One region of the Halalkalibacter krulwichiae genome, then DNA from elsewhere that is predicted to be linked to it. Evidence: riboswitches for the same ligand, from Rfam matches in the RefSeq annotation. Region 1 holds a riboswitch; each other region holds the start of a gene.
What was found. A riboswitch is a leader RNA that binds a small molecule or an ion and turns the genes downstream of it on or off. The one in region 1 is predicted to bind cobalamin.
Positions count from the first base shown of each region.

Region 1 (2,267 bases):
GCTCGTGCGGTCTTAATCGTTGTTTTTCAGTATGTAACGTATATTTTCTTTGATATCCTCTTGGCGTTATCATTTTATTATCATAGAGAAATGTAGATGAGTTCCCGATTACGACAGTTGTCAGCATGCCGATATCATGATTCAGCATGTTTTCAAGATCCGTTATAACAATCTGTTGACGATCTCGGTAAGCACTTTTCACTAAGCCTACTGGCGTTTGCGGTGAACGATATTCAAGTAAAATCTTCTGAGCCTCTTGGATTTGTCTCGTTCTTCTACCGCTTTTCGGATTATATAAGCTAATGACAAAGTCAGCTTGTGCCGCTGCATCAATTCGCTTTTCAATAAGAGACCAAGGTGTCAAATGGTCGCTTAAACTAATCGTACACGCATCATGCATGATCGGTGCTCCTAGTAAAGAAGCGCAGGAGTTGCTTGCAGAAACACCTGGAATCACCTCAACGCTCACTCCTGTATTCTCTGTCCACCCTTTTTCGATTAAAACCTCATAAACTAGTCCTGCCATTCCGTACACTCCAGCATCTCCACTTGAAATGACAGCTACGGTTTTTCCTTGTTCTGCAAGTTTTACCGCTGCTTGAGCACGGCTGACTTCCTCAGACATTCCTGTACTAATAATTTCTTGATCCGTCAGTAAATCTTGAATCAAGTCAACGTACGTTTTATACCCAATGATGCATTCACTTTCTTGTATTGCCGTTTGTGCCCTGTTTGTCATATGATCAAAACTTCCAGGACCAAAGCCTATGACAAGTATTTTCCCAAGCATCTTACTAGCCTCCTTCCATGTTAGAAAACTAAACGTTTGTTTTTTCCTTTTTCATAATTCCTTCAATTCTGCTTGACTCATTGACTGCATTCAGTTCATCATCTACGAAGTCATATATTAATGCGTCATGTAAGTGAATGCTTGGGTCAACGTGATTTTTTATAATGTCACGTCCTACCTCCGTAGACGTTGCCGAATACCACTTGCCTTCTGGATATACAATGACGACACAAGCATCCTTACAACGCCCATTACAACGAGTTCGTGATGTGTGAATTTCATGATCTAATTGAAGGGTTGCAATCTCTTCACGAATTGCGAGAGTTATTTCTTCCCCTCCTTACGCATACAGCTAGAACCATTACAAATTAATACGTGCTTTTGGGTACCCTTTAAATTCCAAGTTGTCATGTTTCATCAACTCCAAAGTAATTTTTTCCAAACAGATTAGATTAGTAACGCTAGACTACGAAACAAAAAACACCTCTATCAAAGATAGAGGTGCATTAAACGGCAAACGAATAGTAAGCTCATCTATTACACTTCTCTACCTATGACCCGTAGGTATTGAAGACGAAAACAAGGCAGGTCTCCTGACTTAGGTTCATCATTTCATTGTGTCTTCCCGAATACTCAGTGACTTCATACAATGAAATTCCCCATTACAGTGGCGGGACCGTGACGGATTTGCACCGTTCTTCCCTTTTAAGCATAACGAGTCGTTACGCACCTTGTTTCATGACGATAATAAAAAAACCTTAACTCCATCTTGAAGTTAAGGGTATAGGCATGATCAAATTAGAAATCTACTCAACTAGATTTCTAGATGCTCACCCCAAACCTTCCCTCCGAAGATTGGATTCATATATTAAAAGCAGGTCTCCTGGCTTGTGTCTCAAACTTACTTATGTCCCTTCCTAGAAAAAATCTAGTGGTTTTACATGTTCATCGACACTTACAGTAGCGGGGGCTGCATCAGATTTTAACTGATTTCCCTATTATCCACAGTTGATTACTTATGGCACTTTTAATATTTTGTCATATAATGTCTATTAAACTATGATTTTGTATATTTAGCAACAGTTAGTTTGGAGAATATTTACTTTCACAAAAGTAGGGCTAGTACTAAATAAGGTTTTACGCTGAACTAAAGCTAATTGTAATTGTTCTATTTTCCTAGACGTTTACATGTTATCCATATGAATTTTACTTGTAGTTGCTCTTCGATTGTATACTCTATCTAGACAAAATCAAACTACCCCAACTTTTTTAAGCCTTTTGTAAATTCCACTTAAAGGGATCCTCTAACATCTTCCAATCAGTTGTAAACTCTGTGTCGGTTAACAAACATTGATCTAGCTCCTTTGTCATTTCGTCTCTATCTAGATCTGTTCCAATGAAAACTAACTTAGTATGTCTATCACCATGTTCGACATCCCAATCTTGAAGTAGATGAGGGTTTTCCTTTATAATCTGT
Region 1 covers NZ_CP020814.1:1,635,147-1,637,413, reverse strand. Annotated here, with positions in the region: gene cobJ (precorrin-3B C(17)-methyltransferase) at 1-790, opposite strand, end outside; partial or broken gene BkAM31D_RS24220 ((2Fe-2S) ferredoxin domain-containing protein) at 819-1,201, opposite strand; cobalamin riboswitch at 1,357-1,538, opposite strand; cobalamin riboswitch at 1,647-1,834, opposite strand; gene BkAM31D_RS08300 (GTP-binding protein) at 2,060-2,267, opposite strand, start outside.

Region 2 (2,267 bases), 320 kb from region 1:
CTCCGACAGGGATATAATCAAGATTTCTTTCGATTTGATTATTTAGATATTGTAAACGGTAGCTCTTCATGACTTTTTCAAACGACGCTTCTGTTATTTTTCCTTTCCAAAAGGCCTCAAGAGTTTTTTTCCATTCTCTTTTTTCGCCTATTCTTGGGTATCCTAGATTGCTGCTAGTTAGTGAATTCATTGTTTGACTCCTCCAAAAGTGTATTATGGGCATGAAAAAATGGATATCATTACCAATAAAATAGGGTAAACGATATCCATAGAATGTCTAAGATACTGTTAACACCTCCCTATCTCCCGTAGGTAAAAAATCAGTGTTGTTGAAGCAGGCAGGTCTCCTGGCTTTAGGATCAACATTTTCGTGGCCTTCCCGGTTTGACCAGTGACTTTATCACGAAAACTCCTCTATTACAGTGGCGGGACCGCTCCGGATTTAAACCGGATTCCCTTTTAAACTTTGAAAATTTCAAAGTACCTGCTCCCAACATATGAAATTGTTTCTCACTTTAGCTTAGAAATAGGACGGTTGTCAACCCTTTTAATTTTATTATTCAGAATTTATTTAGTCGGAAAGAATAAAAAAGTGTCATAATTCCGGTTTTCATGTATACTAAAGATACTTATCAAAATCTCATATGAACTAGTATAGGTCATCCAGTGTTTTGGATGATAATAGGGAAGTTGGTGTAATTCCAACACGGTCCCGCCACTGTAAATGCGGATACACTTCGAACACCACTGTCGAATAGATGGGAAGGTGAAGTGAATGATGAAGCGCATGAGTCAGGAGACCTGCCTATACGTTGGTGTGAAACCTTCGAGGAAAAGGGGAAGCAATAGATTTTCATATCTTGCTATGATGTTAGGATATGCATTCTTTTGTTTTTTTGAGCCCTTTAGGGGCTCTTTTTTTTGATGTTGTTGGCTTTTAGTTTTCCGGTTTCAAAGAGAGAGATAAGAAAAAGATTAAAAGGGGTAGAAGAAGTATGAAGCAAGTAAAATTAGTGTTATTGGCATTGTTTCTTGCATGTTTTGTTGCAGCATGTGGTCAAGACCAAGCTCTAGAAACAGAGCATAGTGCTGACACGACAGATGAGGTAACAGTACCGGCAGAAGAGCAAGATTTAGAGGGTATTTATCCGATAACAGTAACGGATGCATTAGGAGACGAAGTGACAATTGAGTCACAACCACAGCGAATTGTCTCACTAGTGCCTAGTGTAACGGAGACGGTTTTTGCTGTCGGAGCAGGAGAAAAAGTAGTAGGACGTTCGGATTGGGATAATTATCCTGAGGAAGTTTTAGAGATTGAATCAATCGGTGGAATGGAATTTGATGTTGAAAAAATTATCTCATTATCACCTGATGTAGTGTTAGCGCATGAATCTGGCGTTGGATCTGGTGAGGAAGGCTTAAATCAAATCCGTAATGCCAATATTCCAGTTGTTGTCGTTCCAAATTCGAATTCGCTAGCTGATGTATACGAGGCAATTGAATTTATTGGGGCCGTAACAGGTTATCAGGATGAATCGAGTACGATTGTTTCAGAAATGCAAACAGCATTTGCAGCAATTGAAGACAAAGCAAGCGCGATTTCAGAAGATGAGCGTAAAAGAGTGTGGGTAGAAATTGGACCTGCTCCAGAGATTTACACTACGGGTAGTGGTACTTTCATGGATGAAATGTTGAGTTTGATTAATGCTGTGAATGTAGCTGGTGACGAGGAAGGATGGCCAATGTTCACAGAAGAAGAAGCTGTGGCTTTTAATCCAGATGTTATCTTACTTACATATGGCCATTATTTTGAAAATGCAACAGAGTCAGTTTTAAGTCGTGCGGCTTGGGCTGATATTCCAGCTGTAGCAAATAACGAAATTTATGAGGTGGTTTCAGATGAAGTGGAAAGACCTGGACCACGGTTAACAAAGGGAGTAGAGCAGATTGCAAAAGCAGTTTATCCAGAGGTATTTGGCGAATAATATAAAATTTGCATATGTTATAGTCATTCTGTTTTGCTTTTTTGCTTTAACAATAAGTATTGGAAAGGGAAGTGTTGAGCTTCCCTTTCTAACTGTTTTGCAAATACTGGCAACAGAAATTTTCCGGTTGCCGCTATTAGTAGAACTAGACCCAATGCACATTAATATCGTCATGGAGATTCGACTTCCACGCGTTTTACTTGCGATGTTTGTTGGGGCTTGTTTAGCATTAGCTGGTGCAGCCTTTCAAGGTTTTTTAAAAAATCCACTTGCAGATCC
Region 2 covers NZ_CP020814.1:1,954,654-1,956,920, forward strand. Annotated here, with positions in the region: gene metE (5-methyltetrahydropteroyltriglutamate--homocysteine S-methyltransferase) at 1-190, opposite strand, end outside; cobalamin riboswitch at 321-503, opposite strand; cobalamin riboswitch at 640-823, shown strand; gene BkAM31D_RS09790 (ABC transporter substrate-binding protein) at 996-1,988, shown strand; gene BkAM31D_RS09795 (FecCD family ABC transporter permease) at 1,951-2,267, shown strand, end outside.
Region 2: it holds a riboswitch for cobalamin, as region 1 does, so the genes downstream of both, BkAM31D_RS09790 (ABC transporter substrate-binding protein) here and BkAM31D_RS24220 ((2Fe-2S) ferredoxin domain-containing protein) in region 1, are expected to answer to the same signal.

Region 3 (2,267 bases), 1.3 Mb from region 1:
TCAAAAGAATTACTAGAATCGCTAGAAAGCTGGTTAATGAAGCATGTCTGAATGGCTTAAATATTTCTTAATTGCTGTTGTAGTGATGGCTCAACTAGGTGGCATTGTTCTGATATTTGTAAATGTCACATGGGCAATATGGGCATTTAGTGTGTATGGTATTGGGATAGTCATACTCATTGCTGTCTTTATCGTTGAACGTTGGAAAGAAAAAAGGGAGGAAATTGATTATGATGATTGTGACTACTGATCAGGTGGCAGGGTATGAGATAGTCGAAGTAAAAGGGTATGTAAAAGGAAGCACCATCCAAACAAAGCACATAGGACGTGATATTACGGCTGGTCTAAAAGGAATTGTTGGTGGTGAGATTAAAGGCTACAACGAGATGATGACAGAGGCGCGTAAGCTAGCTATGCATCGCATGGTTCAAGAAGCTGAAGAAAAAGGGGCTAATGCAATTATTGGGATGAGAATGCAAACATCCACAGTGATGAGTGCAGCAGCCGAAATTATTACGTACGGAACGGCAGTTGTGCTTGAGAAAATCAATTAGCTATCTTCGCCTAGAGGCAAGCGCCTTTGGGCATTTTTGATTTTGTAAAAGGAAAAAATCCCTTGCTTATTAAAAGATACTAGATTACTATATACAATATATCGTAATTAAATGATTGTCTAACAACTATATATTGATTTCGCGGAATGATAGGTGCCTTAACGGCTTAATAGGGAATCTGGTGGAAAACCAGAACTGCCCCCGCAACTGTAAGTGTCGACGAAATGAGGGATCCACTGTGCTAAGTAACAAAGCATGGGAAGGCTCATAGTAGGATGAAGCACGAGTCAGGAGACCTACCTACATTTCTAGTCAAACTTTCTTCGGGGTGTGAGAAGTAAGACGGCAATGAGGTGGGTAACTGGATCATTCTATCACCGCTCATTTTTCTTCTTACGCCGTTTTACGCTCTTTCTCCAATACCTAGGAGAAAGGGCGTTTTTTATTTGATAAGGAGGAGTAAAAGTGCAAACAACTGTAATGTCTAGTGAAACATTGATAGAACAGATTAAAGAATTTGAAAGGGTATTGCCACAGATTGATTTTAAAGCATATAAGGAAAAGGTTGAGCAAATTTTTGCAACGAAAAAGAGTATGTCAGAGGAGCAACTAACGAATGTACTAATTTTATCTTGTATTGAAAGGATTTCGATGGAAGAGCCAGATTGGACCTATGTAGCAGCAAACATTTATCTGAATCAGCTTTATAAGAAGGCTGCTTGTTCAAGAGGGTATAATTCAAGTAGTCGTTATGGTTCCTTTTTGAAATTAATAGAAGAACTAACAGAGAGAGGAATTTACTCTGAAAAAATTTTACAGGAGTATTCTAAAGAAGAATTAATAGAGATGGAAACGTTGATTGTTCCAGAGCGCGATTCGAACTTTACATACATTGGTATTCTTACATTAGCCGATCGATATTTAGCTAAATCTCATAGTGGAGATATATATGAGCTTCCTCAAGAGAGATTTTTACTTATCGCTGCGACGTTAATGATGAACGAGTCAAAGGATAAGAGAATGAACCTCATTAAAGAAGCATACTGGGCTCTATCTCACTTATATATGACGGTGGCAACTCCGACATTAGCAAATGCAGGAAAAAGTTATGGGCAATTGTCTAGCTGTTTTATCGATACTGTCGATGATAGTTTAAGAGGGATTTATGATTCGAATACTGATATAGCAACTTTGAGTAAAAGTGGAGGAGGGATCGGTGTCTATTTAGGTAAATTGCGTAGTCGAGGTAGTGACATTAAAGGGTTTAAAGGAATATCCTCTGGTGTTATTCCGTGGATGAAGCAATTAAATAATACCGCTGTAAGTGTTGATCAGTTAGGACAAAGGCAGGGAGCGATAAGTGTTTATTTAGACGTTTGGCATCGTGATATTTATAGCTTTTTAGCAGTGAAATTAAATAACGGTGATGAAAGGCAACGTACGCATGATTTATTCACAGGAGTAAGTATTCCTGATTTATTTATGGAAAAGGTTGAAGCTCGAGAATCGTGGTATTTGTTTGATCCTCATTCGGTCCGTAAAGTGTTAGGGTTTAGTTTAGAAGATTATTATGATGAAGAAAAAGGGAAGGGAAGTTTCCGCGAGAAGTACGAGCGATGTATAGAAGCTGCTACTAATGGTTTATTAGGGGAGCAAGGGAAAGTTTGGGACGTTGTACCAGCAATTGATATTTTAAAAGAAATTATGAAAAGC
Region 3 covers NZ_CP020814.1:361,272-363,538, forward strand. Annotated here, with positions in the region: gene BkAM31D_RS01850 (alpha/beta hydrolase) at 1-51, shown strand, start outside; gene BkAM31D_RS01855 (hypothetical protein) at 44-250, shown strand; gene BkAM31D_RS01860 (YbjQ family protein) at 231-554, shown strand; cobalamin riboswitch at 689-872, shown strand; gene BkAM31D_RS01865 (ribonucleoside-diphosphate reductase subunit alpha) at 1,035-2,267, shown strand, end outside.
Region 3: it holds a riboswitch for cobalamin, as region 1 does, so the genes downstream of both, BkAM31D_RS01865 (ribonucleoside-diphosphate reductase subunit alpha) here and BkAM31D_RS24220 ((2Fe-2S) ferredoxin domain-containing protein) in region 1, are expected to answer to the same signal.